One region of the Arthrobacter sp. K5 genome, then DNA from elsewhere that is predicted to be linked to it. Evidence: riboswitches for the same ligand, from Rfam matches in the RefSeq annotation. Region 1 holds a riboswitch; each other region holds the start of a gene.
What was found. Region 1 has a riboswitch for thiamine pyrophosphate ahead of thiO (glycine oxidase ThiO). Riboswitches for the same ligand answer to the same signal wherever they lie in the genome.
Positions count from the first base shown of each region.

Region 1 (9,734 bases):
GGCCGGGCTGGAGGTCAACCACCGGGACAACCCGGAGGAGGGCCGGGAGTTCCTGCGGAAGCTGGCCGCCCAGCACGGGCTCCTGGTGACCGGGTCCTCGGACTATCACGGCCTGGGCAAGCCGAACCGGCTGGGCGAGAACCTGACTGCGCCGGACGTGTTCGAGCGGATTGAGGAGCTGGGCACGGGCACCGCCGTCGTGCGCTGAACCCCATCTGGCGTCCGCCGAATCCCAACTGGGTAGCACGTCAGGGCATTCCCAGCGCTGGGAACGCCCTGACGTGCTACTTACTTGGGCTGATGCCTACGCGGGCGGGCAGGACGCAATCTCGGCGTGCGCCCCGAGCCGTTTGGCCATGACGTCGATGGCCGGCTGGTTCTGGTCCACGCAGACGAACCTGCGCCCCATCTTGGCCGCCACGGCGCCGAGGGTGCCGGAACCGGCGAAGAAATCGAGGCACCAGTCACCCGGGCGGCTGGACGCAGCCACCACCCGGCGCACCAGGCCCTCGGGTTTCTGCGTGGGGTAGCCGGTTTTTTCCTTGCCCGTGGGGGAGACGATGGTGTGCCACCAGACGTCGGTGGGCAGCTTGCCCAGCTCACGCTTGGCCGGAGTCACGAGCCCCGGCGCCATGTAGGGCTCCCGGTCCACCTCGGCGCTGTTGAAGTGGTACTTGGCCGGGTTTTTGACGTACACGAGGATGTTGTCGTGTTTGGTGGGCCAGCGGTTTTTGGCGCGCGCACCGTAGTCGTAGGCCCAGATGATCTCGTTGAGGAAGCACTCACGGCCAAAGATGGCGTCCAGCATGACCTTGGCGTAGTGCACCTCGCGGTAGTCAAGGTGCAGGTACAGGGTGCCGTCGTCGGCCAGGAGCCGCCAGGCCTCCACCAGGCGCGGCTCGAGGAAGGACCAGTAGTCGCTGAAGGCGTCGTCGTACCGGTGCAGGGCACCCTTGATGGTGTCGTAGGAGCGGCCCTTGAAGCCCACCCGGTCGCCGTCGCCGCCGGCGTTCAGCACCATCCTTGTTTCCTGGCGCTGCTGGGCCCGGCCGGTGTTGAAGGGCGGGTCCACGTAAATGAGCGTGAAGGCGCCGTCCGGCAGCGTCGGGAGGAAGTCCGCGTTATCCGCGTGCACCACCAGGTTGCTGCCGTCCGGCGCCCAGACAGTTTCAGTCATTGAGGCTATGAAGCCTCGGTGCCGCCCGGCTGCGAGCCGGTTGCTGCGGACTCGCTGCCGGAAACCACTTCGCCATTGCGGCGGCGCGTGCGGGTGCGGCTGCGGCGCGGGCGCGCCGGCTGCTCGCTTTCGACAGTCGCAGTGGAAGCGGGGCCGGTTCCGGCATCCGCGCCGGACTCTGAAGAACGACGGCGGCGCTCGCCCGAACGCTTGCCGGCGTCACCGCCGCGGCGGCTGCCTTCCCGGCTGCCTTCCCTGCTGCCGGAGCGGCCGGCATCGCGGCCGCCGGAGCGGCTGTTCTTCTTGCCGGTCTCGCCCAGGTCCTCCAGGACCTCGGCGTCGACGCCGGCCAGGGTGCGCTTGCTGCGCGGCAGCCGGCCCTTGGTGCCTTCCGGGATGTCCAGGTCCTCGTACAGGTGCGGTGAGGAGGAGTACGTTTCGATCGGCTCCGGAACGCTCAGGCCCAGCGCCTTGTTGATGAGGCCCCAGCGCGGCATGTCGTCCCAGTCAACGAACGTCACGGCGGTGCCCTTGTTGCCGGCGCGGCCGGTGCGGCCCACGCGGTGCAGGTAAATCTTCTCGTCCTCGACGCACTGGTAGTTGATGACGTGCGTGACGTCGTCGACGTCGATGCCGCGGGCGGCGACGTCGGTGGCCACGAGGACGTCCACCTTGTTGTTGCGGAAGGCACGGAGGGCCTGCTCGCGGGCGCCCTGTCCGAGGTCACCGTGGATGGCAGCTGCGGCGAATCCGCGGTCCACCAGTTCCTCGGCAACCTTGGCTGCGGTGCGCTTGGTCTTGGTGAAGATGATGGTCCGGCCGCGGCCGCGGGCCTGCAGGATGCGGGAGACCACTTCGGTCTTGTCCATGCTGTGCGCGCGGTAGATGAGCTGGCGGATATCGCGCTTGGTCAGGCCCTCGTCGTCCGGATCGGCGGCGCGGATGTGGGTGGGCTGCGTCATGTACCGGCGGGCCATCGCGATGACCGGGCCCGGCATGGTGGCCGAGAACAGGAGGGTCTGGCGGACCGCCGGGGTCCCGGCGATCAGGGTCTCGACGTCGGGCAGGAAGCCGAGGTCCAGCATCTCGTCGGCCTCATCGAGGACCACGATCTTCACGTTCTTGAGCACGAGGTGCTTCTGCTTGTAGAGGTCGATGAGGCGGCCGGGTGTGCCGACAACCACTTCCACGCCCTTCTGCAGCGCGTCGATCTGCGGCTCGTACGCGCGGCCGCCATAAATCGTGGCGATGCGGACGTTGCGCTTGCGGGATGCGGTCTGCAGGTCGTTGGCCACCTGGACGGCAAGCTCGCGGGTGGGAACGATCACCATGGCCTGCGGCGCGCCCGGGGAGGGCAGCTTGTCGAACCCGGCGTCGTCCCTGCCCACCACGCGCTGGAGGACGGGAATGCCGAAGCCAAGGGTCTTGCCTGTGCCGGTCTTGGCCTGGCCGATGATGTCGTGGCCTGACAGGGCGACGGGCAGCGTCATGGCCTGGATGGGGAAGGGGTGCGTGATGCCGGCGTCTGCCAGTGACTCAACGATGTCAGCGCGGACGTCGAAGTCGGCGAACGACTTTTCGGCTATTTCGTGCGGCTTCTCGTCCGAGATGATGGTTTCTTCCGGCTCGATGGTCTCGGTGCCGGTGTCGTCGGAGAGCAGCTGGTGGGTATGCAATTCACTCACAGGGGAGTTTCCTTATTCATTTAGGCATTGGCGCCGCCTGCTCAACGGGGCGGGCACGGGGGCCGTTCCGGAGCACGCTCAGGCGCGCAAGCAATTCCAGTGGAAGCCGATCGCGGGCTATCTAATTGCCGGCACTGGGGACCGGCGGGTGGTACTCAAGATCGCGTAGGGGCGGGCTTGTTGAATTCAAATCGAGGAAATCAACGACCGGGCATCCATTACTACCCACCCAGTCTACTGGCAAACCCGTGTTTTCCTTGACTCACGCCGCGGCAGGGGCCCGCGTCGGCGCAGGAGCGGATCAGCCGACGAGCTCGAGGTGGACCTCCCTGGTGGCGATGTCCGAGGAGATGAGCCGGACGCGGACCCTGGTGCCGGGCTCCATTTCGCCCGCACACCTGGCCGTCACCGCCGGTTCGGCGATCTGGACCACGCCAGAGGGGCCGGACCCGTTGGTTCCCTTGCCGTTGAGGCCTTTACCGTTGTTGCCGTTCCCATTTCCGGCGCCGTTCCCGTTCCCTTTCCCGTTTTTGGCGGGCTTTGACCCGGAGATCACCACGGCATCGAACTCCTGTCCGATGTGGTTGATCAGCAGCGCGGCTTCGACGGTGTCCAGGGCAAGGCGTTCCATCCTCGCCGCCAGCTGGTCCGAGTACGCCATGATTTCGGGCAGCGAGGGGAGCGCCTCCCGGGCCCAGGCAGGCACGGGCTGGTTGTTGCTCAGTGCCTCGCAGATGACCAGGACAAACCGGTCCACGAGCCGGCGCAGCGGCGCGGTGGTGTGGGCGTACGCCGTGCCGATGGCTGACTGGACGGCGACCTCCGGGACGGTTCCGTCGAAATGCGTGTACGCGGCGCCGCGGAAGAGCATGCCGGCCGAATGGAGGATGGCCAGTTGCCGGTGGTCGGTGGGGTCGAGGGTGCGCAGGTACTCGCCGTAGCTTTCCTGCCCGTCCCAGGGTTTGCCCAGCGCGGCTGTCTGGCGCTTGAAGTGGCTGAGCGAGCGTTCATCCGGGGCCGGCATGGTGCGCAGGATCCCCACCTTGCCATTGAGCATCAGCGAAGCGGCGGCCATCCCGGTCATGAGCGAAATCTGGGCGTTCCAGTCCTCCACCGGAAGCTGGGGGACCGCCACGATCCGGTAGCCGCCGTCGGGAAGCTGAACAATCTCCTGTTCCGGCATGTTCAGGCTGGCCCCGCCGCGGGCCCGCTCCAGGTCCACGCGCTTGCGCCCCACCTCGCGCAACAGCTGCAGCATGGGAGGGGCGGTTCCGGCATCCAGGTCCGCCTGGACGCCCCTGTAGTTGAGCTTGGCTCGGCTGCGCACGGTGGCCCGGCGCACCACCACGGACACCACCTCGGCGGCGGCGTCGAGCTCGAAGTCCCAGACGAAGGCGGAGCACAGCTGTCCGGCCAGCAGGCTGCCGGCGTTCTCGCTGATCACCTCGGGATGCAGCGGTATCCGGCCGTCCGGCGCGTAGAAAGTCTGCCCGCGGCGGCGGGTCTCGGCATCGAGCGCGCCGCCCGGCCGCACGAAGGACGGTACGTCGGCAATGGCGTAGAGGATCCGGTAGCCCTCGCCGCGGCGTTCGATGAACAGTGCCTGGTCCAGATCGGTGGACGACGGCGGATCGATGGTCAGGAATTCCACCCCGGTCAGGTCCAGGTCCGGAAACTGCCGGTCCGCCACGGCGGCTTCGGCTTCCTTGAGAACGTCCTCGGGGAAGTCCCCCGGTAGCTCCAGCTCCGTCCGCAGTGCGCTCAGGGCGTTCGCGAGCGCGTTGGTCTGCTCGTGGACGCTGGGCGACAGACGATGATGTGACACGAAAATCAGGTTAGCCCGAATTGCGCCGTTAGTCTTGGATTATGGGCACATCCTCGGCTGACACCGCTCGCTACGACCGTTTCGTCGCAGACCTTTTCGGCGTGATGGCGTATGGCGAATTGTCCGCGTTCGAACGGCTCTCCTCCGACGCCCGCTACTCACCCACGCTGCATGACCGGGCCGTGATCGGCAGGATTGCGGTCATTGAATTCGAGCACTACGAACTGGTGAGCGCCAAGCTGGCTGAGATGGGCGTCGACGTCGAAAATGCGATGCTGCCGTTCCAGTCGGCCGTGGACCACTTCCACGAACGTACCCGTCCGGCGGACTGGTACGAATCCCTGATGAAGGCCTATGTGGTGGACACTGTGTCCGCCGATTTCTACCGCGCGGTGGCCCGGTTCGTGGATCCCGGAACGCGCGAGCTCATCCAGCAGATCCAGTCGTCGGAAGAAGCCACGGGCGTCCTCCGGGAGCGGCTCAAGGGAGCGCTGGCGGACGACCCCCGGCTCGCGTCCAGGCTCGCGCTGTGGGGCCGCCGCCTCCTGGGTGAAGCAGTCACGCAGGCCCAGCGCGTGGGCCACGAGCACGCCTTTCTTGGCGAGCTGTTCGTCGAGGCGGAGCCCGGCGCCACGGACGCCACCGCACGGGAGCTGATGCGGGGCATCACCGCCGAAGTCGCGGACAACCATTCCCGGCGGATGGTGCAGCTGGGACTGAGCGGATAGCTAGGAGATGGCCGCCGGCGCCGTTGCGTCGAGGGCGTCGAGCAGTTCCGCGGCGGCGGCTGTCGGGTCTGCCGCATCGGTGATGGCGCGGACGACGACGATCCGGCTGGCTCCGGCCGCCAGGACCTGCTCCACGTTCGTGCGGTCGATCCCGCCGATCGCGAACCAGGGCAGCAGCAGGCCGCCGACCCGTTCCTCGTTCGCGGTGCGGACAGCCTCCGCCGCGTAGCGCACAAGGTCGAGCCCGACGGCGGCGCGCCCAGGCTTCGTGGGCGTGGCCCAGAGCGGGCCCACACAGAAATAGTCCAGGCCGCTGCGACCGTGGGCGGCGCCGATGGCGGCATCCACCTGATCCGTGCTGTGGGTGGACAGTCCGATCACGGTGGCATCGTGCAGCAGCTTCCGGGCGGCGCGGAGCGGCAGGTCCTTCTGGCCGATGTGGAAGACCGGTGCACCGGCGATGGACGCGATGTCGGCGCGGTCGTTCACCGCCCACAGCCGGCCGTGCCTGCGGGCGGCGGCGTGGACGACTTCCAGCAGCTCGAGTTCCTCGGCCGCCTCGATGCTCTTGTCCCGCAGCTGGATGATGTCCACGCCGCCGGCAAACGCCGCGTCCACGAAGTCCGCGAAGTCCCCGCGGTCCTTGCGGGCGTCGGTGCAGAGGTACAGGCGGGCGGCGGTGTGGGCAGAGTGCTGGGTCATGGCAACCACCTTAGTTCCTCTAAACTGGGCAGGTACCGCGGGAGCCGTTACTGCTGTCATAAAAGGCGCAGGGCTGAGAGGGCGTCAGAGCCGACCGCTTGACCTGATCCGGTTAGTACCGGCGTAGGGAAGGATTATGCATGAACCCTGGCACAAACGGCGAAGAATGTGCCGCCACGAGTCTTGAGGCAGATGTGGCCGTCATCGGCGGCGGTGTGGTGGGCCACGGCATCGCCTGGGAGGCACGGCGCTCCGGCCGCTCGGTGGTGCTCATCGACGAAGCCCCCGGCAGCGGCGCAAGCTGGGCCGCGGCCGGGATGCTCGCTCCGGTCAGCGAACTGCATTACCAGGAGGAAGGGCTCCTGGAACTGATGCTGGAGTCCTCCGCCGGATGGCCGGAGTTTGCCGCCACCCTCACCGCCGGCGAGGACGCCGGGTACCTGACGACGCCGACACTTGCCGTGGGTGCCGATCCCGCCGACCGCCGCGCCCTGATGGACCTGCGGGACGTGCAGCGGACCCACGGCCTGGAGGTTGAACCGCTGACCATCCGCGAGGCACGTTCCCGGGAGCCGCTGATCAGCCCCGCGATCTCCTGCGCCCTGGATATCCCTGCGGACCACCAGGTGGATCCGCGAAGGCTCGTCCGGGCGATCGCCGACGGGCTGGCCGGCCATGGCCAGGAGATTGCGGCGGCGGGGGGATACGCGGTGCGGGAGCACGCCGCCGGCCTGCTCTGGGACGGCGGGCGGGTCTGCGGGGTCCGGCTGGCCGGAGGCGGGTCCGTCAGGGCGGCCGAGACCGTGGTGGCCAGCGGCCTGGCCGCGGCGCGGCTGCAGAACCTCCCGGAAGGCCTGCACCTGCCGCTGCGCCCGGTCTACGGAGACATCCTCAGGCTCAGGGTCCCCGCACACCTGCGGCCCCTGCTCACCGCAACGGTCCGCGGCATGGTGCGGGGCGTTCCGGTCTACATCGTGCCCCGCCAGGACGGCACGGTGGTGATTGGCGCCACCCAGCGCGAGGACGGGGTGCCGGGCACCAGCGCCGGCGGTGTCTACCAGCTGCTGCGCGATGCGCAGGTCCTGCTGCCGGCGGTCGCCGAGCTCGAGCTGCTCGAAGCCACCGCACGGGCGCGGCCGGGAACACCGGACAACGCGCCGCTGCTTGGCCGGGTGCCGGCCCGCGGGCAGGCGCCCGGGACGGACGTAGCCGGCCTCATCATCGCCACCGGCTTCTTCCGCCACGGCGTCCTGCTGACCCCGGCGGCCGCAGCGATCTGCCGCCAGCTCATGGACGGGATCGCGGATCCGCGCTGGGCCGCGTTCCGGCCGGGCCGGTTTTCCGCCGGGCTCGAGGACCCGGTGGGAGCGTCCGCTGCACTCTCACATTGACCTGCGTCACATTTGACCCGAACAAGGAACCAGCATGAACATCACTCTGAACGGTATTGAACAGGAAGTAGGCGAGGGCGCCTCGGTCACCTCGCTCGTCAGCCAGGTCACGGGACGCCGCCTGTCCGCCAACGGGCAGGCCGCCGACGGCCAGCGACTGGGTGTGGCGGTGGCGCGCAATGCAGCCGTCGTGCCGCGCAGCCAGTGGCACAGCACCGCCCTCGCCGAGGGCGATGAGATCGAACTAGTCACGGCAGTCCAGGGAGGATGAGCACGATGGCAGAAACACTGATTGGAACAGCAGACAGCCTTGTCATTGACGGGGTGGAGCTGACCTCGCGGCTCATCATGGGCACCGGAGGCGCTCCGAGCCTGGACGGTCTCGGCTCAGCGCTGGTCGCGTCCGGCACCCAGCTGACCACAGTTGCGATGCGGCGCTATTCGCCGGCCGAAACAGGCTCGCTCTTCCAGCTGCTGGTGGACCACAACATCCGCGTGCTCCCCAACACTGCCGGCTGCTTCACGGCCCGGGAGGCTGTCATGACGGCCGAGTTGGCCCGTGAGGCGCTGGAGACCGACTGGGTCAAGCTCGAGGTCATCGCTGACGAGCACACGCTGCTGCCTGACGCCGTGGAGCTGGTGGACGCCACCGAGCAGTTGGTCAACCGCGGCTTCAAGGTCTTCGCCTACACCAACGACGACCCCGTTCTGGCGCTCCGGCTCGAAAACCTGGGAGCCTCGGCCGTCATGCCGCTGGGGGCACCGATCGGCACGGGCCTGGGTATCCTCAATCCGCACAACATCGAGCTGATCGTGTCGAGGGCCTCCGTTCCGGTGGTCCTGGATGCGGGGATCGGCACGGCCTCTGACGCGGCACTGGCCATGGAGCTGGGCTGCGACGCCGTGCTGCTGGCTACCGCGGTCACCCGCGCGCAGAACCCTGCACTCATGGCCGAGGCCTTCAAACACGCCGTCAACGCCGGTAGGCTGGCGCGTGCGGCCGGGCGGATCCCGCGCCGTGAGCATGCCCTGGCGTCGTCGGCCATGGAGGGCCGGGCGGAATTCCTCTAGGTCCGGCCGCCTCTGCCGGCCCGGCGCGCGGCAGGCTCAACAGGTCCTTCCGAGGAGTGCACCGTGGCCGCCAGAGACGACATTCTCACCCGAGCCCAGATCGACGACGCGCTCGCAGGGCTTCCCGACTGGCGCTACAGGCTGGGCGGCCTGGTCACTGTCTATAAAACGCCGACGGCGGCGTCCGCGCTTGAGCTGATTGCCGCCGTCGGGCGTGTGGCAGAGGACATGGACCACCATCCGGACCTGGACTGGCGCTATAACCGGGTGTTCATCCGGTTCAGTTCCCACGACGTCGGCGGCGAGGTAACCACACGGGACACCCGGGCCGCGGCCTCCGTCAGCGAGGCTGCCTCGGCGGCGGGCGCCGAGGCCCAGCCCGGCCTGTACCGGTCGGTGGACATCGGTATCGACACGGCCGACGCGGCGGCGATCTCCGAGGTCTGGCGCGTCGCCCTCGGTTACCGGAAGGGCCGGTTCGGGGACCTCGTGGACCCGTACGGCCGCGGCCCGGGCGTGTGGTTCCAGGAGACCCCGACGCCGAACGACAACCGCCTGCACCTGGACGTCCACCGCTCAAAGGCCGAGTCGGCATCCGTCCTGGAGAAGACGGCGGCCACCGGGGCCTTAATAAACAGTGACCACGCACCCAATTGGGTGGTGGTCACTGATGCCCAGGGGAACCGGCTATGCCTGTGCACCGAGGAGGGCCAGGGGCCGGACATTGCCGGCTCTGAGGGCAACTAGATCTTCAGCGCTGCCGTCAGCCGCTGGGTGTCCTGTGTGGCACGGGCACGGCCGAGGTAGACCGCCACCGCCAGGGCGGCAGCCGTCCCGGCCACCATGGGAAGGACCCACGGCAGCCAGGTGAGGCCCGGCTGGTAGCCCAGCCCCGCCCAGATGCAGATGATCCACGCCAGCATGCCCACCACCGCAGCGGTGCCGGCCGGCAGGAGAATGCCGTACTTGGTGTGGCGCCGGTCGTTGGCCCAGACGATGAAGCCGGCGGCAACGGTTACCAGGAGCACGATCACGAGGGACAGCACTGGACGGCCTACAGTGCGCCGAAGCCGACCCGGCGCACTTCCTCTGCGCCGATCTCGACGTAGCCCAGGACGTTGGCCGGGATGATGATCTGGCGGCCCTTCTCGTCGT
Region 1 is NZ_CP159279.1:1,471,321-1,481,054, reverse strand. It holds gene ABRP34_RS06590 (PHP domain-containing protein) at 1-208, shown strand, start outside; gene ABRP34_RS06585 (site-specific DNA-methyltransferase) at 305-1,177, opposite strand; gene ABRP34_RS06580 (DEAD/DEAH box helicase) at 1,183-2,862, opposite strand; gene ABRP34_RS06575 (RNB domain-containing ribonuclease) at 3,164-4,687, opposite strand; gene ABRP34_RS06570 (ferritin-like fold-containing protein) at 4,729-5,415, shown strand; gene thiE (thiamine phosphate synthase) at 5,416-6,117, opposite strand; TPP riboswitch at 6,145-6,264, shown strand; gene thiO (glycine oxidase ThiO) at 6,258-7,508, shown strand; gene thiS (sulfur carrier protein ThiS) at 7,543-7,779, shown strand; gene ABRP34_RS06550 (thiazole synthase) at 7,785-8,579, shown strand; gene ABRP34_RS06545 (4a-hydroxytetrahydrobiopterin dehydratase) at 8,643-9,326, shown strand; gene ABRP34_RS06540 (hypothetical protein) at 9,323-9,625, opposite strand; gene ABRP34_RS06535 (DUF3107 domain-containing protein) at 9,634-9,734, opposite strand, start outside.

Region 2 (9,734 bases), 1.2 Mb from region 1:
CCGGCCAGCGGAAAGACCAGCAGCTCGCACGCGAGCGCCACCGAGGCGGACATCCAGTCGATGGACAGCGCCAGCACCAGGGTGATCAGGAAGACCGCGGCGAATTTGGCCAGTGGATTGGCGCGTGTCAGCACTGCCCGGTTTCCGGTGAGTGTCAGTGCTTCCCTCATGTCGCAGCCTGTTCTGACGTTGGTTCGGCTTCTGAAGTGGGCACAATGAGCCCGGGCTCCACGGGTCGCGGCTCGGGCCGTCCGCCGGAGCCCAGCCGCAGCTCGGTGCCGCCGAGCACATGCGTGAACTCCTCGTCGTGCGTGACGGACACGACCGCCGTGCCGGCGTCGAGCAGCTCAGAAAGGAACGAGGCAAGCTCCGCCCAGGTGTTGGCATCCTGGCCGAAGGTTGGCTCGTCCAGGACCAGCACCTGCGGGTGGGCGGCCAGGACAGTGGCCACGGACAGCCGGCGTTTCTCCCCGCCGGACAGCGTGTACGGGTTGGCGTCCACGAGATGCGTGAGGCGAAGGCGCTCCAGCAGCTCGTCAACGCGGTCCTCGCCGTGGCCCAGATGGCGCGGCCCGAACTGCAGCTCGTCCAGGACGCGGCCGGTGACGAACTGGTGCTCGGGTTCCTGGAACACCGTGCCGATCCGGGCGATCAGCTGCTCGGCCCTCCACTTGAAAGGGTCAATTCCTGCTCCGCCACTCAACTCAACGGTCGCGGAGACCTTGCCGTCCACCGGAGGCAGCAGCCCGGCGAGCGTCAGCGCAAAGGTGGACTTGCCGGCGCCGTTGGGACCCGTGACGGTCAGCGCCTCCCCCGCCCGGACCTGCGCCGTGACGTCCCGCAGTACGGGCTCGGGCGGTACGGAGCGGAAGCCGCGGCGCCGGGGCCGTTCCCGCGACACCGCGAGCTTTTCGGCGGCGAGCAGCAGCTGGCCGCCGTCAATGCCGGGGACAGCCAGGCGGCGCCGGGTTTCGGGGACGTAGCCCGGGACCCAGACGCCGGCGGCGGTAAGCATCCCGCGGGCCTGCTCGAGGACCTCGTCCGGCGTCCCGTCGATCAGCACCGCACCGTTCGCTGCGGACCCCGGCTGCATGACCACGATGCGGTCCACCAGATCTTTCCAGGCCGCGACCCGGTGCTCCACCACCACCAGGGTGGCCCCGGTCTTGTCGAGGCAGCGGCCCACGGCGTCCCGGACCTCCAGGACGCCGACCGGGTCGAGGTTCGCGGTCGGCTCGTCCAGCAGAATGAGTCCCGGACGCATCGCCAGTATGCCGGCGAGCGCCAGGCGCTGCTTCTGGCCGCCGGACAGGGCCGACGTCGGGTGGTTCAGCGGCAGGTGCGACAGTCCGACGTCGTCCAGCGCCTCGTGCACGCGGCGCCAGATCTCGTCGCGGGGCACGGAGAGGTTCTCGGCGCCGAAGGCGACGTCGTCGCCCAGGCGGGAGAGCACCACCTGGGTTTCCGGGTCCTGCTGCATGAGTCCGGCACGGCCCCGTTGCGCGCGCGGCGGCGCACCGTCGATGAGCAACTCGCCGCTCTCATCCGGGTCGTCGCGGTCCGCTGCCCCGGTGTCAAGGGTCCCGGCGTCCAGGGTCCCGTGCACGGTACTGCTGCCCGCGTCGCTGTCCCCCAGCACCCCGGCCAGGGCGTGGAGCAGCGTGGACTTGCCTGCCCCGGAAGGGCCCAGCAGCAGGACGCGTTCGCCGGGGCGGATGTCCAGGTCCAGGGCGTGGACGGCAGGTTTGGTGCGGCCGGCGTGGCGCCAGCCCCACCCGCGGGCGTGTACCGCGGCGGGGCGGACCGCGCCGTCGTGTTGTCCGGGCATTAGGAGAAGACGGGCTCCGTGGCTGCCTTGCGGGAGGCGAAGGAGCTCAGCACGCCGGTCCTGGCCAGGCCCCGGGTGGCGATCCAGGACAGGGCACCGGCGATGACTGCGCCAGAGATGGCGCAGAACACGATGTACGCGAACTTGTCGCCTGCGGCGTAGGCGATGTTCCAGCCCCACGGTGCGAAGGAGTCGTTGAGGCCGCAGAACAGCCCGGCACCGGCGCCTGCCAGCAGCGATGCGGGGAGGTTGAACTTCCGGTACACCAGGGCGGCGAACACGAGCTCCGCGCCCAGGCCCTGCAGGACGCCGGAGATCAGCACCGTGGTGCCGTACTGCGAGCCCATGAGAAGTTCACCCGTGGCTGCCACCGTTTCGCAGAACAGGGCCGCGCCGGGCTTGCGGATAATGAGCATGCCCAGGACCGCCGGAATCATCCAGCCGCCGGCGTACAGGCCGGTCAGCGGCGGGTAGACGGCGTTGATGGGGGTGGAGATGAGGTTGGCCCCCTGGGACCAGGCCCAGAAGATCACGCCGCCGGCAACGGCGATAAGTGCTGCCACGACGATGTCGGCCACGCGCCAGTTGTAGCTGGTTTTCTTGATTGCTGCAGTTGTCATGATGGTCCTCCTGAGGAACAGGAGGGGAAAGCGTTCCCCCGGCTGCCGGTGGCTGGGCCACCTGCTGCCGGGCACTTTGAGAACTCGACTCCCTTACGCCGGTACTAGCCGGATCAGGTTCGAGGGTCTGCGGCGGTCCGCACTCTCAGCGCCCATCCGCGGTTGCGCTGGCAGTTGCCTTTGCATCCCGACGGCGGCGCTCCCCTGTCGTGATAAATCTGCCCTTGTGGGCCGGTCCAGTTTACACCTCGGAGGTCCCGGAATCCCGGGGCCGTTGTCACAATGCCGGAGTTTTCCTGCGCCGTCGGGACAGCTGTCCGGAGTACATTGGGGCCATGACGCTACAGGACTCCGGCAGCACTGCCCTGCCCGCCTTTGACCCCGATGCCTCCGAGGAACAGCCGGCGGGATCCCTGGAAGCCCTGATCGGTCAGATCGAGGGTGAAATCGCCGAACTGCAGTTCCCGAGGTTCAGCAAGGACGATGCACTGGCGCTGGGCCTGGAACTGGTGGAACGCGGCAAGGAGGACAACCTGCCCATTGCCATCGACATCACCAAAGGCGAACAGGTCCTCTTCCACGTTGCGCTCGAGGGAGCCACTCCGGACAACGAGGGCTGGGTGCGGGCCAAGCAGCGGACTGCCGTGCGCTATGAGGAGCCCTCACTGCTGGTAGGCCTGCGCGGCAGGGCCGGCGGGGGACGGATCGAGGACAACGCCTGGTTCGACCAGTCCACCTACGCTGCCCACGGCGGAGCCTTCCCGATCTATGTGCGGGACGTGGGAGCGGTGGCCGTGGTCACGGTGTCCGGGCTGCCGCAGAAGGCGGACCACGACCTTGTGGTGCAGGCGTTGCGGGAAATCCACCGGTCCATGCGGCTAGGCTAGCGCCTCATGCGGATAGGGTAGGAAAAGACCAGTGTTCATCACGCGAGGAGTTCCGCAATGAGTTTCTTCATCAAGCTGCTTGGCACCGGCATCAGCCTGCTGGCAGGGTTCGCCGGCACCAAGGCCGTCGATACCATCTGGGAAAAGGTCACGGGCCGGAAGCCCCCCAAGGGTGACAAGGACGACGTCCCCACCACGCTGCGCACAGCCCTGACGTTCGCCCTCGTCTCCGCTTCCGTGAGCGCGGTGATCCAGGTGCTGGCCAACCGTGGCACCCAGCGGGCCATCACCCGCTTCGCCAAGACCCAGGACATCGTCTAGCGGCAAGCTTCGCCAAGACCCAGGCATCTCCCAGCGCAGGACATCGTCCAGCGCCAGGACATCGTCCCGGCCCTTTAGCCCCCCAACATAGGGTGAGCCTGGTCCGGCCGGTTCGGCATCCTGCCGGGTTTCTCCAAGCCCGGCACGCCAATCTATACATGTTCTGAACCCGGCAGTGCTGATGACCTCGGCCGGGCTCACAACAGCCGGACCCGGCACCGCAGACCCGCGGTGCCGGGTCCGGTCACGTCCTGCGGCGGCAGCCGGTCACGTGCCCCCGCAGCCGCCGGCATCAAGCCCCGGCACGGCCCGCGGCGGCGCTGGCAAGGCCTTGGCAGGAGCACCACGGGTCCCCCCACGCCGCCGCCAAAAACCTTAGATTCCAAGGTTTTTGCAACCTCGTACCCGAACGTTTTTCCAACCCACGCCGCATTAGGTGGATGCCATCAGCGTCTTTTCGAGGAGACAAAAATGGTATCCATCCCACCTTTCCTGTCGGCCCAGCGCCTGACCCCACGACATCGGGCCCCGCGCCCATCCCGCCGCCGCGGAATCGCTGTCGCGACGGCCGTGCTGCTCGCCGCGACCGGCGCCGGCACATCGCTTGCCGCCACACAGGTGACGGTGAAGAACCCTGGCGGACTGACCGCCGTCGGGCCCGTCAACACCGAGTATGGCTTCCCGTCCTGGTACGAGGACAGCAACAAAACCCGCGTCGAGCTCTGCCTTGACGCGGAAAACCCGCTTTGCGGCTTCCTGCCCGGAGACATCCCGGACGAGACCGCCCCCATTTCGTTCCCGGACAACTTCCCGGAAGAGGCGTTCTACATGCTCGCCGGCTCGGAACTGGCCCTTCCCGGTGGAGGCCGCGCCGTCCTGGTCCTCGGTCTGGAGGCAGCGTTCGCCAACACGGTCACCGAAGGCGACCAGGTGGTGTTCGGGCGGCAGCGCATCGTCGTCAAGGGCGGACCGGCCAACGCCACCCTGACGTTCCAGCACCCCTACGGCACCATCACCATCGACACCGACGGCGCCGGCGACGGCAAGCTCGTCGAGGACATTTCACCCGCCGTCGGCAACTTCTCCACGGCCCTGAAGAGCAACATCGGCCCGTTCCTGAAGTGGGATCCGGCCGCCGCCCCGGCAGCGCCCGAAGGCTACCTCGGAGACCCGGGCCAGGACCACACCGTTACCGGCAGCCCGTTCGGTTACAACAAGTTCTCGGTGAACGGCGGCGGCCTGGCCCTGGAAACGGACCAGTTCACCGTCCAGGGCAAGATCTCCACCAATCAGGGAGTCAACGGCGACAGCGCCGTCCTGAACAGCACCATGATCGATGTGTTCGCCAGCAGCGGGAACGGCGCCCAGCTCCAGGTGGACGGGCAGGCCGGGGTTTTCGAAACCACCCCCATGCTCAGTGACCCCGACACGGGCAGGTATTACGCCCGGGTCCAGTTCACCGGGACCGCGCCGGCCACGGTGAAGGTCACCAACATCGGCGACAAGCCCGCCAGCAGCAGCCAGATCAGCGTCACCAAGCCCAGCGGCATCCTGATCACCAAGGCTGTCTATGACGGCACGAACCTGACCGTCGGTGCCCTCTCCTCCGTTGGCTACCCGCTGACCGTCACCGGTCTGGGCACACTGGATGAGCCGGCGGCCGGAACAGCAGCCGAAAAGTCGTTCCCGGTGAAGGCTCCCCCGGCCACCGTCACGGTGAAAACCGCAGCCGGCGGCTCCGCGTCCCTGCCCGTGACCGTCACCGGCGGTTCGGCAACTCCGGTCGGGCTGGACCCGGTCACTCCCGCCCCGGATCCCGGCCCCGTCGTCGACACCGGCAGCGGGTCCGTCCCCGGCGAAACGCAGCCGACGACGGCGGTAGCCACCGCCGCTTCGACCACGGTCACGCGCGGCGGAACAGTCCAGCTGGACGGCAGCGCCTCCACGGGTGCCGCCAGCTACAAGTGGCTCCAGGTCAGCGGACCCGCCGTCACCTTCTCCAGCGACACAGCCGCCAAGCCCACCGTCACCGTCCCGTACTACGCCAAGACCACCGATACGGCGCCGCTGACAGCCAAGGCCAACGACCCCATCCAGATCCAGCTGATCGTCACGGACAAGAACGGCATCGGCAGCGCACCGGCGACGGTGAATCTGACGGTCCAGACGGACACCGTTGCTGTCGCCGGTTCCCGCCACCGGCTGGGCACCGAGCTTCGGGTCACGGGCACTTCAACGCTGGCCGGCAACACGGCAGTCCTGATCCCGGCCACTACCGTGGTCATCTACGACACCACGCCCGGCCGGGCCGTCACCAAGATCGGCACAGCACAGGTCGACACCCTCGGTGCCTGGTCCTACCGGGTGAAGCCCGGACCGAACCGGCAGATCACCAGCGTCCTGGTCCAGTCCAGCCGTGGCGGCACCGCAACCGGGGTGCTCGCAACCCGGTAGAAATCCGCTGCTACCGCTCAGGGCCCCGTCTGCTCAGCAGGCGGGGCCCTGCCCGTGGTTTCGGCCGCCGTCAACCAGCGGTGCGGTTGCCGGCGTCGTCCTCTTCCGATTCCCGGGCCGCCTTGGCGGCCTTCACCACCACGGCCTCCAGCTCATCAGTGCTGAGCAGCTCCTTGTGGAGGTGCTTGGTGCGGTAGCCGGCGCGGCCCACCATGTGGGCCGAGACCGGCACGGTGAGCAGCTGGAAGATCCAGGCCACGAGCAGAACCGGCCACACCCACCAGGTGCGCAACTGCAGCCCCACCGCCGCCAGCAGCAGGAACAGTCCGAGCACCTGGGGCTTGGTGGCGGCGTGCATGCGGCTCATCAGGTCCGGGAAGCGCAGCAGGCCGATGGCGGCGGCGAGGGACATCAGAGCGCCCACCACCATGAAGACGGCCGACACAGCATCGATCAGGGTATCCACGGCGTTCGGTTCAGGACTCATTGGGCTGCTCCCGTCTGTCGGCCACGAAGCGTGCCACCGTCACTGAGCCGATGAATCCGATGACGGACACGGCCACCACCAGCATCAGGTTGTTCAGGTGCCGGTTCACTGCCATGTCGATGCACAGCGCGGCCCCGAGGATGGCAAGCAGCACGTCGGCCGCGAGGACCCGGTCCAGCAGGGACGGGCCGCGGGCGATGCGGATGATCGCACCCGCGGCGGCGAGGGCCAGCGCCACAGCCGTGACGGTGAGGACCAGCTCCATCATGCGCCAACCTCCTGCTTCAGGGCGGCAAGCTCTTCTTTCGTTCCCATGATCCGGATGAGCCCCGCCTCGGTGTCCCGGACTTCCTTGCGCAGTTTGAGGACGTCTTCCCCGTTCCGCACGTTGAGCCCGTGGATGTAGAGCGTGGAGGTGGACCTGTCCACCTCCACAACCAGTGACCCCGGGATCAGGGAGATCACGTGGCCGGTTGCCGTCACCATCAGGTCCGAATGGCTGCGCAGCGGAACGGCCACGACGGCGTTGGTCACCTTGGGCCCCTGGGCCACCGCCAGGTAGAACACCTGGCAGCTGGCGGCCACCACCCTGCCGAGGAACACCACCGCGAACGGTACGGCCTTCAGCACGTTGAAGCGGCCGCTCAGCTCCACCGGCGGCAGGTAGAACAGGCGGGCCACCGCAACCGCCAGCAGGGCGCCGAAGAGCAGGTTGCCGGGGCTGAAGTCCTGCCAGAGTGCTCCCCAGACGATGACCAGCCAGACCAGCAGCGGCAGTTCCTGCCGCAGGGACACCCTTTGCCGGCTCACTTTCCGCCTCCGCTCAGCGCCAGGGCCGGGACGGACGCGCCGTCACCGAGCACCGCCTGGATGTAGGCGGACCTGTCCAGCATGGCCGCGGCGGACTGGTCCGCCACTTGGAAGAGGGGTCCGGCGAACACGGTGAGCGCGACACCCAGGACCACCAGGCCCAGCGTGGACCCGACCATGGTCCGGGGCAGGAGGCGCACCGCCGTCGTGCCGCTTTCCGGGGCGGGGACCGCCAGGAGTACCGGGTCGGGGTGCTCCGCGTCCTCGGCCTTGCGCCAGAAGGCACGGTTCCACACCCGGGCGACGGCCAGGAGGGTCAGGAGGCTTGTCAGCACGCCGCCGATCACCAGGGCGTACGCCAGCGGGGTTCCCAGCCCGATGCCGGCCTGGATCAGGCCGAGCTTGCCCAGGAAGCCCGAGAACGGCGGTATGCCGGCCAAATTCATGGCGGGAACAAAGAACAGCAGGGCCAGCAGCGGCGACAGCTTAGCCAGCCCGGCGAGCCGGTCCACCGAGGAGCTGCCGCCGCGGCGCTCAATCAGCCCGGTGACCAGGAAGAGGCTGGTCTGGATGGTGATGTGGTGTGCCACGTAGAACACGGCAGCCGCGAGGCCGGCCACGGAGGACATCGCCAGGCCGAACACCATGTAGCCGATGTGGCTGACCAGGGTGAAGGACAGCAGACGCTTGATGTCGCTTTGGGCGAGGGCACCCAGGATGCCGACGACCATGGTCAGCAGCGCCACCACCATCAGCGGCGTGTTGAGGCTGTCGCCGGGGAACAGCAGGGTTTCCGTGCGGACCATGGCGTAGACGCCCACTTTGGTCAGCAGGCCGGCGAACACGGCCGTGACCGGGGCCGGGGCGGTGGGGTACGAGTCCGGAAGCCAGAAGGACAAGGGGAAAACGGCGGCCTTGATGCCGAAGGCCACCAGCAGCATGACGTGCAGGAGGGTCTTGGTTCCCTGGTCCAGTTCCGACAGCTGGATGGCCAGGTCCGCCATGTTGATGGTGCCGGTCGCGCCGTAGACCATCGCGATGGCGATCAGGAACAGCACCGACGACACCACCGAGACCACCACGTAGGTGACGCCGGCACGGATGCGCGGACCTGTGCCGCCAAGGGTCATCAGCACATAGCTTGCCGTCAGCAGGATCTCGAAGCCGACGTAGAGGTTGAACAGGTCCCCGGAGAGGAACGCGTTGGAGACCCCGGCCACGAGGATCAGGTAGGTCGGGTGGAAGATCGACACGGGGGCGTCCTGGTCGCCGTCGGCCATGCCCTGGCCGGTGGCATACACGAGGACGGCGAGGCTCACCGCGGAGGACACCACGAGCATCAGCGATGAGAACTGGTCCACCACCAGGACGATCCCCCACGGCGGCACCCAGCCGCCGATGTTCACCGCTGCGGTGCCCCCGTTCCAGACGGATGCCAGGAGCAGGCACTCCAGCAGCAGGGTGAGCGAGAGCAGACTGATACTGACGGCGCGCTGGGCGCGGGAGTGCCGGATCAGCACGAACGTCAGCGCCGCACCCAGGATGGGAAGTACGACGGCGAGCGGGGCCAGGCTTGCGAGGTTCACTTCGCCCCTCCATCCGTGTCTGTGTCTGTGTCCGCGCCGGTGACGTTGGCGGATCCCGGTTTTTCTTCCAGCGCCGCGTGCTCTGCCAGAAGGGTCCGGCCGCCCGCTTCGACAGTCGCCGTCGGCTCTGCCGCGGCGGAACCGTCCGGTCCGCGCATGGGCAACGGGAACTCTGAGGTTTCCACGGGGATGACGGCGTCGTCCTCCGCGTCGAAGCTGGGGGTTTCGGCCACGCGGCGGTCCTCGATGTCGTCCTGGATGTCGTCCTGGCGGGCAAGCACCCAGGTCCGGTAGATGATGCCCAGCATGAACGCGGTCACCGCGAAGGAAATGACGATGGACGTCAGGATCAGTGCTTGCGGCAAGGGGTCGTTGTAGGATGCGGGGTCCGTGTCCTTGCTGAAGAAGGGTGCCAGCCCGGCGTAGCCGCCGGTGGCGAGGATCAGCAGGTTGGTGGCGTTGGCCAGCAGCATCAGCCCCAGCAGCACACGGGTGAGGCTGCGTTCCAGGATCAGGTAGATGCCGCAGGCGTAGAGCGCACCCATGACGGTGAGCAGCGTCAGGTTAACGGTCATGGGGTGCCGCCTCGGGTTGATCCGGCCGGGATACCCGTGGGCACCGGTTCGCTGCCCTCGTCGCCGTCCGGTCCGTCCTGCTGCAGGGGGCGCTCTTCAAAGTGCTCGTCGATTTCGGCGCCAAGGCTGCGGAGCACGTCCAGCACCAGGCCGACGACGACAATGT
Region 2 is NZ_CP159279.1:2,717,850-2,727,583, forward strand. It holds gene ABRP34_RS12320 (energy-coupling factor transporter transmembrane component T) at 1-170, opposite strand, end outside; gene ABRP34_RS12325 (ABC transporter ATP-binding protein) at 167-1,828, opposite strand; gene ABRP34_RS12330 (ECF transporter S component) at 1,828-2,448, opposite strand; TPP riboswitch at 2,521-2,664, opposite strand; gene ABRP34_RS12335 (heme-degrading domain-containing protein) at 2,784-3,335, shown strand; gene ABRP34_RS12340 (DUF4235 domain-containing protein) at 3,393-3,656, shown strand; gene ABRP34_RS12345 (hypothetical protein) at 4,128-6,110, shown strand; gene mnhG (monovalent cation/H(+) antiporter subunit G) at 6,181-6,597, opposite strand; gene ABRP34_RS12355 (monovalent cation/H+ antiporter complex subunit F) at 6,587-6,865, opposite strand; gene ABRP34_RS12360 (Na+/H+ antiporter subunit E) at 6,862-7,407, opposite strand; gene ABRP34_RS12365 (Na+/H+ antiporter subunit D) at 7,404-8,993, opposite strand; gene ABRP34_RS12370 (Na(+)/H(+) antiporter subunit C) at 8,990-9,568, opposite strand; gene ABRP34_RS12375 (Na+/H+ antiporter subunit A) at 9,565-9,734, opposite strand, start outside.
Region 2: linked by a shared signal. The riboswitch ahead of ABRP34_RS12330 (ECF transporter S component) and the one ahead of thiO (glycine oxidase ThiO) in region 1 are both predicted to bind thiamine pyrophosphate.

Region 3 (9,734 bases), 350 kb from region 1:
GCTTTGACACGGAGGCCGAACCGCTGGAGACCGACTTCGCCGAGGACGCCCGCATTGTGCTGCGGTCCCTGGCCGACGACGGTCGCGGGGCTGCCGGGGGCCACGTGGTGGCGCATTCGCAGGGCGCCATCGCCGCCATGATGGCCGCCGTCGAACGCCCGGACCTGGTCTTCTCGCTGGCGCTCGTGGAACCGGCCTGCCTGTCGCTCACCGCCGACTTGCCCGCCACGGCCGCGCACCGCGCCCTGATGGAGCCGCTGTTCGAGGTCAGGCACCAGCTCGGCGACGACGACTACGAACGTGAGTTTTTGCGCCGCGCCTTCGCGGCGGACACCCCGGAGCCCAGTACCCCCGAGGCGAAGCGGGCTGCGCGCAGGCTGCGGCTGCAGGCGCCCCCGTGGCAGGCACCGCTGCAGATCGTGCCGGGCGTTCCCACCCTGGTTCTCACCGGCGGCTGGGAGCCGCTGTACGAGGAAATCGCCGGCTACCTGCAGGAGACGGGCGCCCTGCACCGCATCGCTGCGGGCGGGCACCGGCCCAACGATTCACCGGAAGGCGACCGTTACATCAGGTCGTTCATCGCCGAGGTCAGCCGGCGCCAGCATCCCCAAGCGTCCTGATGAACACTTCGTCCTGACGGACCCCCGTCCGGCCAGCCCCCAATACCAGCCGGACAGGGATTTCCGGGAGCCGTCAGTTGCGGGCTGACTCCGGAAGCCGCAGCTCGGGCAGGTACACCTTTCCGCCCGCAGCGAGGAATTCCTGGCTCTTCTCGCGCATGCCCTCCGCCATCTCGGCGAGTGCGGCCTGAGCCTCGGCTGAGCCGTACTCGTTCCGGATGTCCTGGCTGATCCTCATGGAGCAGAACTTCGGCCCGCACATCGAACAGAAATGCGCTGTCTTGGCCGGTTCAGCCGGCAGCGTCTCATCGTGGAAGGACTCGGCCGTCACCGGGTCCAGCGACAGCGCGAACTGGTCGCGCCACCGGAACTCGAACCGGGCCTTGGACAGTGCATCGTCCCGCTCGTTCGCGCCGGGGTGCCCCTTGGCAAGGTCGGCCGCGTGGGCGGCGATCTTGTAGGTGATGACGCCGGTCTTTACGTCGTCCTTGTTCGGCAGGCCCAGGTGTTCCTTGGGCGTGACGTAGCACAGCATCGCCGTGCCGTACCGGGCGATTTCGGTGGCGCCGATCGCCGAGGTGATGTGGTCGTAGCCGGGGGCCACGTCCGTGACCAGCGGGCCCAGCGTGTAGAAAGGCGCACCCTTGCAAAGCTCCTGCTGGCGCTCAACGTTCTCACGCACCAGGTGGAACGGGATGTGCCCCGGCCCTTCCACCATGACCTGCACGTCGTACTCCCAGGCCCGCTGGGTCAGCTCAGCCAGGGTGTCCAGTTCGGCGAACTGCGCGGCGTCGTTGGCGTCCGCCGTCGAGCCGGGCCGGAGACCGTCGCCCAGCGAGAAGGCGACGTCGTACTTGGCGAAGATCTCGCACAGCTCGTCAAAGTGGGTGTACAGGAAGTTTTCCTGGTGGTGGGCCAGGCACCAGCCGGCCATGATCGACCCGCCGCGGGAAACGATGCCGGTGACGCGGTTCGCCGTGAGCGGCACGTACCGCAGCAGCACGCCGGCGTGGATGGTCATGTAGTCCACGCCCTGTTCGCACTGTTCGATGACGGTGTCGCGGAAGATTTCCCAGGTGAGGGCGTTCGCTTCGCCGTTGACCTTTTCCAGGGCCTGGTAGATCGGCACCGTGCCGATCGGCACGGGGGAGTTGCGGATGAGCCACTCACGCGTGGTGTGGATGTCGTCGCCCGTGGACAGGTCCATGACCGTGTCCGCGCCCCACTGGGTGGCCCACTGCAGCTTGTCCACCTCCTCCGCGATGGAGCTGGTGACAGCCGAGTTGCCGATGTTGGCGTTGATCTTCACCAGGAACGCCTTGCCGATGATCATCGGCTCGGACTCCGGGTGGTTGATGTTGGTGGGGATGATGGCCTGTCCGGCGGCGAGTTCGCTGCGGACCAGTTCCACATCGCAGTTTTCGCGGAGGGCCACGAAGCGCATTTCGGGGGTGATGATGCCCTGCCGCGCGTAATGCATCTGCGTCACGGTCTTGCCTTCCGCCGCACGGCGGGGCACCGGCCTGGCGCCCTTCCACTCGGCGGAAGCCGCGCCGCGGCGCACGGCTGATTTGCCGTCGTCGAGCAGGTTCCGTTCACGTCCCTCGTACGTTTCCGTGTCTGCCCGTGCCGCAATCCATTCCGCCCGGAACGGCGCGAGGCCCACCACGGGGTCGCTGCCCGGACCCGCCGTGCGGTAAACCCGCAGCGGGGCGTTCTGCTCACCGTTCGGTGAAGGCTCCAGGGCGATTTCCGTTACCGGAACCCGCAGGCCGTCCCCCTCCAGATACGCCAGTGAATGGGATTTCAGCGACTGCGTGACACTGCCGGCAGCATCACCGGTGGCTTCACTTTGGGCTGCATTGTTTTGGGCTGCATTGTTTTGGGCTGCATTGTTTTGGGCAGGGCTCAGCTGTGATTTCTGGGTGCTCAATGTACTGCTCACTTCCTTCGCCGGCATTACCCGGACAGGTTCAACGGTCGCAGGCTGCACCAGCCTGATCTCAGCCCCTGCAGGGGCACCCGTGTGGTCGTAGACGAAGCTACCACAGCTTCGGCTTAGGCTGGAGTCATGGCTCACATCATCGAATTCAGCGGACCCGTGCTCACTGCTCCGGACGAGGAACGCCGCGGGCTCTGGGCCGTGGACGGGAAGCTGACGTTCAATCCTCCGGGCCAACGGCCGGACGCCGTCCTGGACGGCTGGGTCCTGCCCGGGTTCGCGGACGCCCACTGCCACATCGGACTGGGCCCGGGCGGTCCTGTGGACGACGACGTGGCGTACCGCCAGGCCATGACGGACCGCAACGCCGGCACGCTCCTTGTCCGGGACGCCGGGGCCGTCAGCGACACCCGCTGGCTGCAGCAGCGGTCCGACACGCCGCGGATCATCAGGGCGGGCCGGCATGTGGCCCGGTCCCGCCGGTATTTGAGGAACTTCGCGGTGGAAGTCGAGCCGGAGGGCCTTGTGGAGGCGGTGCGCAAGCAGGCGAGGGAAGGGGACGGCTGGGTCAAGCTGGTGGGTGACTGGATCGACCGGACCGCCGGCGACCTCACGCCCTCGTTCCCCGCCGCGGCCGTGCGGGACGCCGTCCGCGCCGCCCACGACGAGGGGGCCAGGGTCACGGCGCACTGTTTCGGCGAGGACACCCTGGATGACATGCTGGCCGCCGGCATCGATTGCATCGAGCACGCCACGGGCCTGCTGCCCCGGCACATTCCGCGGTTCGTCGAGCAGCAGGTGCCGATCGTGCCGACGCTCATCAACATCGCCACCTTCCCGGACATCGCCGCCCAGGCCGAGCCGAAGTTCCCGCGGTATGCGGAGCACATGCGCGCACTGTGGGCCCGCCGTCGCGAGCGTGTCCTTGAGGCCTACGCGGCCGGCGTCGAAATCTACGCGGGAACAGATGCCGGCAGTGTGATCCGCCACGGCCGCATCGCGGACGAAATCCTCGAACTTCACGCCGCCGGGCTTCCGGCGGCAGCGGCGCTTGACGCGGCCTGCTGGCGCGCGCGCCGCTGGCTCGGGGCCGAGGGACTGGCGGAAGGCGCGGCCGCGGACGTGGTGGTCTGCCGGGAAGACCCCCGAGCCGTGCCGGAGACCATCCGCAGCCTCACGAATGTGGTGCTCCGCGGAAAGATCGTGCATTAGGAATAAATTGAAGCTTCAAGTAATTTAGAGATGTAGAGGCCGCCGAAATCCGGTGGTCCGGACATTTCGGGAGTATTCAATGACAGCAGCAGACAGCAGCCAGGACTTGCTTCCTGCCGACCTCACCATGGGCACCGTCATGCTCAAAGTGGGCGACATGAAGCTCATGACCGATTACTACCAGCGCGCCCTCGGCCTCGACGTCGTCGCCGAGCAGGACGGCGGCCTCTACCTCGGCCGCCTCGCGACGCCGCTGGTGCACCTTGCTCCCGCGCCCGGCCTCAACATTCCCGGCCGGGGCGAAGCCGGCCTCTTCCACACGGCGCTCCTGTTCGAAGGCCAGTCCTCGCTGGCCGCCACCGTTGCCAGCGCCGCCCAGTATGAACCGCAGTCCTTCGTGGGCAGCGCCGACCACCTGGTGAGCGAGGCGTTTTACTTCACCGATCCGGAGGGCAACGGGATCGAACTCTACTGGGACCGGCCGCGTGAGGCCTGGTCGTGGGACGGCAGCAACGTGGTCATGGACAGCCTGGCGCTGCCGCCGCAGAAGTACCTCCAGGACCACCTCACGCAGGAGTCCGTGGAAGGCCAGCGCGGCACCGGCGCGGGGGTGGGGCACGTCCACCTGCAGGTGGGTGACGTCCAGTCCGCCCACGACTTCTACGTCGGCACCCTGGGATTCGAAAAGACGGCCGGCTGGCACGGCCAGGCACTCTTCGTGTCCGCCGGCGGCTACCACCACCACATGGCCATGAACGTCTGGAACAGCCGGGGCGCAGGCCCGCGCCGGGACACCCTGGGCCTTGGCGAGGTCCTCATCGAGGTCCCCTCGGGGGACGACGTCGGCGCCCTCGCCGACCGCCTCAAAGTCGCCGGAGTCGAATCGCACCACACCGGCTCCGAGCTCCGGTTCGAGGATCCGTGGCGCAACCGCCTCCGCGTGGCCGTGCGCTAAGCCCGGCGGACCCGGTTGGGTTAGGCTGACATTCGAAGGGCCCCGGCACCGCCGACGCCGGGGCATCCACCGCCGACGGAATGAGAATGAATCCATGGGCTTCGCCGAAGTGTTTGTTGCCACCCACAATGACGCCCTCAAGCGGGCAGGGGCGCTGGAAGGCGGCGCCGCTGCCGGAGACGGCATCCGGATCGCCGGCATCACTGATTTTGAGATCGAACAGCTCGGCGACCTTGCCGGTGCCGCGGTGCACGCCGCGGGCGCGGACTATGAACTGGCCATGGTGGACGTGGCCAGCGATTCACTTCTGGGCGTGCCGGCGGCGATGGTCCGGGCCCTGGCCGAGCTTCTCACCTACGAATCCGAGGGTGAGGGCAACGTCCTGGATGAGGTGGCCGAGCGCTGGGCCGCCGAGGATGACATGCCCTTTGGTGCGGGAGAAGCGAAGACCTACGTCCAGCAGCTGGCAGAGCTTGCCGCCACCGTCGACGAGGGCAGCAGGACCGGCCTCTATGTCTGGTCTTCCTAGCGCGCAATAAGCCTCCGTCCGCATGTCAAGTCGAAATAACGCGGACGATCTGGCACAATAGACAGGTACTCGATCTGCGTGGCCCCTCTCTCCGCGTCTGGATCCTGTCCTTTTCGAACCCCCAAGTACGGCCCGCCCCACGGGTGCAGAACGCGGGTTCAACCCCGTTTCAGAAACAGGAGTGACCACAAAAGTGGCCGTAAAGATTCGCCTTAAGCGCTTCGGTAAGATGCGCGCACCGTACTATCGCATCGTTGTCGCCGATTCACGCACCAAGCGTGATGGCCGTGCCATCGAAGAGATCGGCAAGTACCACCCCACCGAGGAGCCCTCATACATCGAGGTCGACTCTGAGCGTGCACAGTACTGGCTGTCCGTCGGCGCGCAGCCGTCGGAGCAGGTCGCCGCGATCCTGAAGATCACCGGTGACTGGCAGAAGTTCAAGGGTCTGCCGGGCCAGGAAGGCACCCTGAAGACCAAGGCCGACAAGGAAGCATTCGTTGCTCCCGAGAAGGGTTCCGTGATCATCCCGGAAGCCATCACCAAGAAGGCCAAGGCATCGGAAGCCCCCGCCGAGGCTGAAGCAGAGACCACCGAGGCTGAGTAAGTTGCTGGCAGAAGCGCTCGAACACCTCGTCCGCGGCATTGTCGACTCCCCTGAGGACGTCAAAGTCAGTGCCAAGAACAACCGCCGCGGGGATACCCTCGAGGTGCGCGTTCACCAGGAAGACCTCGGACGGGTAATCGGACGCCAGGGCCGCACCGCGCGTGCACTGCGCACGGTCGTGGCAGCGCTGGCAGAGGGCGAGCAGGTCAGGGTCGACGTCGTCGACACCGACCGCCGCCGGTAACGCGCCTGCAACACTTGCCTTAAAGTCCGGCCCCTCCACCAGCTAACGGTGGAGGGGCCGGACTGCTTTGGGCCCTGGCACCCACAATTGTCTTAACGACGCATACACGCAGTCCAAACAGAGGAACACATGCAGCTTCAGGTGGCCCGTATCGGCAAACCCCACGGAATCCGCGGCGAGGTGACCGTCCAGGTGCTCACCGACGCGCCGGAGGACCGGTTCGTTCCCGGCACCGAGTTTGTGGTGGAACCCGTCTCCGCCGGGCCGCTCACCGTGCGCAGTGCCCGCTGGAACAAGGACATCCTCCTGCTCGGTTTTGACGAGGTGGCCGACCGGAACCGCGCCGAGACCCTGCGCGGCGCCAAGCTGTTCATCGAAACCGAAGAACTCGACGAGGATGACGACGAGGGCTGGTATGAGCACGAGCTCGTCGGCCTTGAGGCCCGGGTCGGCTCCCGGGCCGTAGGGAAGATCAGCGCCCTGAACACCATGCCCGTGCAGGACCTGCTCGTCGTCGAAACGCCGGACGGCAAGGAAATCCTCATCCCGTTCGTGGAACAGATCGTCCCCGAGGTGAACGTCGAGGAGGGTTACGTCCTGCTCACTCCGCCGGCGGGCCTGTTCGAGATCAACGAGGAGGGCGGGGAGGACCCTGAGACCAGGGGCTCTGACTCCGCCGAGGACGAGGCTGAGCCGGAGGCCAAAGCCTAGATGAGAATCGACGTCGTCAGTATTTTTCCCGAGTACCTGGCACCGCTGGAGCTGTCGCTTATCGGCAAGGCCCGCCAGGATGGGCTGCTGAACCTGAACGTGCACGACCTCCGCACTTTCACCACCGACCGCCACCGCACCGTGGACGACACCCCTTACGGCGGCGGCGCCGGCATGGTGATGAAGGCCGAGCCGTGGGCCCAGGCCCTGGAGTCCGTGGCGGCTGCCCGGCCGGCCGGTGCGGCAAAGCCCGTGCTGATCGTCCCGTCCCCGGCGGGGGAGCGCTTCAACCAGGCGCTGGCCTACGAGCTTGCCGGGGAGGAGCAACTGGTATTCGCCTGCGGGCGGTACGAGGGCATTGACGAGCGCGTCATCGAATGGGCCGAGGAACACTTCACGGTCCGCCCGGTCAGCCTCGGCGACTATGTCCTCAACGGCGGGGAAGTGGCCGTCCTGGCCATGGTGGAAGCCATCGGCCGGCTGCTCCCCGGAGTGGTGGGCAACCCCGAGTCCCTCGTGGAGGAGTCACATTCGGACGGCCTGCTCGAGTATCCCGTCTACACCAAACCGTCGGTCTGGCGCGACCGGGAAGTCCCGGCCATCCTGCTCAGCGGCAACCACGGCAAGATCGCGCAGTGGCGCCGGCACGAACAGTACCGCAGGACGGCGGAACGCCGCCCTGACCTGCTCGAGGCGTTCGACGCCGGGACGCTGCCCCGCGCGGACCGCACCGCCCTCGCGGACCTGGGGTACGACGTCGTCGACGGCCACCTGAGGCCCCGGCCCGAAGCCTGAGCCGTTCCAGAATTAACCAATTCGTGCCATATGTGGCAAAATTAGTCCTTGTGTCTGCTGGGTCCGCGCCTGCCACAGGGGGAGCGTAACCAACAGCAAGGCACCCCGGTGCCGCCAAAGGGTGGCGGGACCGGACCTCAACACTTCGGCAGCGATTCCCGGAAGCATCCGGGCTTGGCTGCCGTGACCCAAAGTGGATGACCTGTGGCGTTCACCAGGAGTGGATCAATGCATATCCTCGATTCCGTAGATGCAGCCTCGCTGCGCACCGATGTTCCCGAGTTCCGCGCGGGTGACACCCTCAAGGTTCACGTGAACATCATCGAAGGCAAGAACTCCCGTGTCCAGGTATTCCAGGGCTTCGTCCTGGGCCGCCAGGGTGACGGCATCCGCGAAACCTTCACCGTCCGCAAGGTTTCCTTCGGCGTCGGCGTTGAGCGTACCTTCCCGGTGCACTCCCCGATCATCGAAAAGATCGAGCTCGTCACCAAGGGTGACGTGCGCCGCGCCAAGCTTTACTACATGCGTGCACTGCGCGGCAAGGCTGCGAAGATCAAGGAAAAGCGCGACTTCAGCACCGCCAAGTAAGTCCTTACCGACTTTCACGGCGGGTCCCAACCCGTGTCCGGCAACGCCGGAGCCATCCGCAACAGCGCCACAGGATACGGATTATGGACCAGACAAAACGCCAGCCAGGGAGACCGGGCTGGCGTTTTGCGTTGCTGGCCGTACTGGCTGCCGTCCTGGTCAGCGGGCTGATCCGCTCGCTGTGGCTGGACGTCTATTACATTCCGTCCGCCTCGATGGAGCCGCTGTTCGGCACGGGCGACAGGATCCTGGTGTCCCGCACCGCTTTCCAGTCCGAACCGATCCGCCGCGGTGACGTCGTCGTGTTCGACGGCCGGGGTTCGTTCGCCCCGCTGAACAGCGGGGAAGGTCGGCTGCAGGAAGCGGCGGCCGCGGCAGGCCACTGGCTGGGAGTGACCGGCAGTGATACTACATATGTAAAGCGGGTTATCGGGCTTCCCGGCGACCACGTCGTCTGTTGCGACGCCGGCCAACGCCTCACAGTCAACGGTCAGCCGCTCGTGGAACCCTACCTGTATGCCGGTGATGCTGCGAGCACCCAGAAGTTCGACGTGACAGTGCCAGAGGGGCGGCTGTGGCTGCTCGGGGACCACCGCTCGGTCTCGGCCGACTCCCGCAGCCTGCTGGGGGCGCCGGGCGGCGGCATGGTGCGTGCGGACAGGGTGATCGGAAGTCCGGTACAGATTCTCTGGCCGCTTGATAGATTTGCGTCAGTGGCGCGGCTGCCATTGGCGGCAACTTCAACAACAAAGGACGGACAATAGATGCCGGAAATCGATCCCGGGAGCTCCGAACCGCGGCAGGCTGCTGCGAGGCCGGGACGGCATGCCGCCCAGGAGCCCGTTTCGGAGGTGTCCGCCTCCGGCGGAACCGGACCCGGGTCACCTGCTCCCGCCGGCCCGCGCCGTCAGGAAAAAGCCCGTGCCCGCAATCCGTTCCTGCTGTGGCTGAAGGAGATCGCCACGGTGGTGGTGATCGCCGTCGTGCTGTCCTTCCTCATCAAAACCTTCCTGTTCCGGGCTTTCTATATTCCGTCCGAGTCGATGGTGAACACGCTGGACATCAACGACCGCATCTTCGTGAACCTCCTTGTGCCGGAGCCGTTCGCCCTGGAGCGCGGCGACGTGGTGGTCTTCAAGGACACCAAGGGCTGGCTGCCGCCCACCCCGCAAAAGGCCGACGGCCCGTTCAGCGTTGTGGAGGACGGGCTGACCTTCGTGGGCCTGCTGCCGGACAACTCCGAGCAGCACTTGGTCAAGCGTGTCATTGGGCTCCCCGGGGACCACGTCATCTGCTGTGACGCCGGCGGCAAGATTACCGTCAACGGTGCGGCGCTGGACGAGACATACGTCAATCCGGCCGAAGTTCCGGCAGTGCGAACCTTCGACGTCGTCGTGCCGCAGGGCAAAGTCTGGGTGATGGGTGACAACCGCAACCACTCGGCGGACTCCCGTGCCCACACCGACACGAACGGAGGCTTCGTGGACATCGCCGACATCGAAGGCAAGGCGGCGGTCATCGCCTGGCCGAT
Region 3 is NZ_CP159279.1:1,123,971-1,133,704, reverse strand. It holds gene ABRP34_RS05055 (alpha/beta hydrolase) at 1-620, shown strand, start outside; gene thiC (phosphomethylpyrimidine synthase ThiC) at 694-2,553, opposite strand; TPP riboswitch at 2,549-2,656, opposite strand; gene ABRP34_RS05045 (amidohydrolase family protein) at 2,692-3,774, shown strand; gene ABRP34_RS05040 (VOC family protein) at 3,854-4,729, shown strand; gene ABRP34_RS05035 (hypothetical protein) at 4,824-5,258, shown strand; gene rpsP (30S ribosomal protein S16) at 5,452-5,865, shown strand; gene ABRP34_RS05025 (RNA-binding protein) at 5,867-6,109, shown strand; gene rimM (ribosome maturation factor RimM) at 6,239-6,820, shown strand; gene trmD (tRNA (guanosine(37)-N1)-methyltransferase TrmD) at 6,821-7,615, shown strand; gene rplS (50S ribosomal protein L19) at 7,844-8,203, shown strand; gene lepB (signal peptidase I) at 8,287-8,967, shown strand; gene lepB (signal peptidase I) at 8,968-9,734, shown strand, end outside.
Region 3: linked by a shared signal. The riboswitch ahead of thiC (phosphomethylpyrimidine synthase ThiC) and the one ahead of thiO (glycine oxidase ThiO) in region 1 are both predicted to bind thiamine pyrophosphate.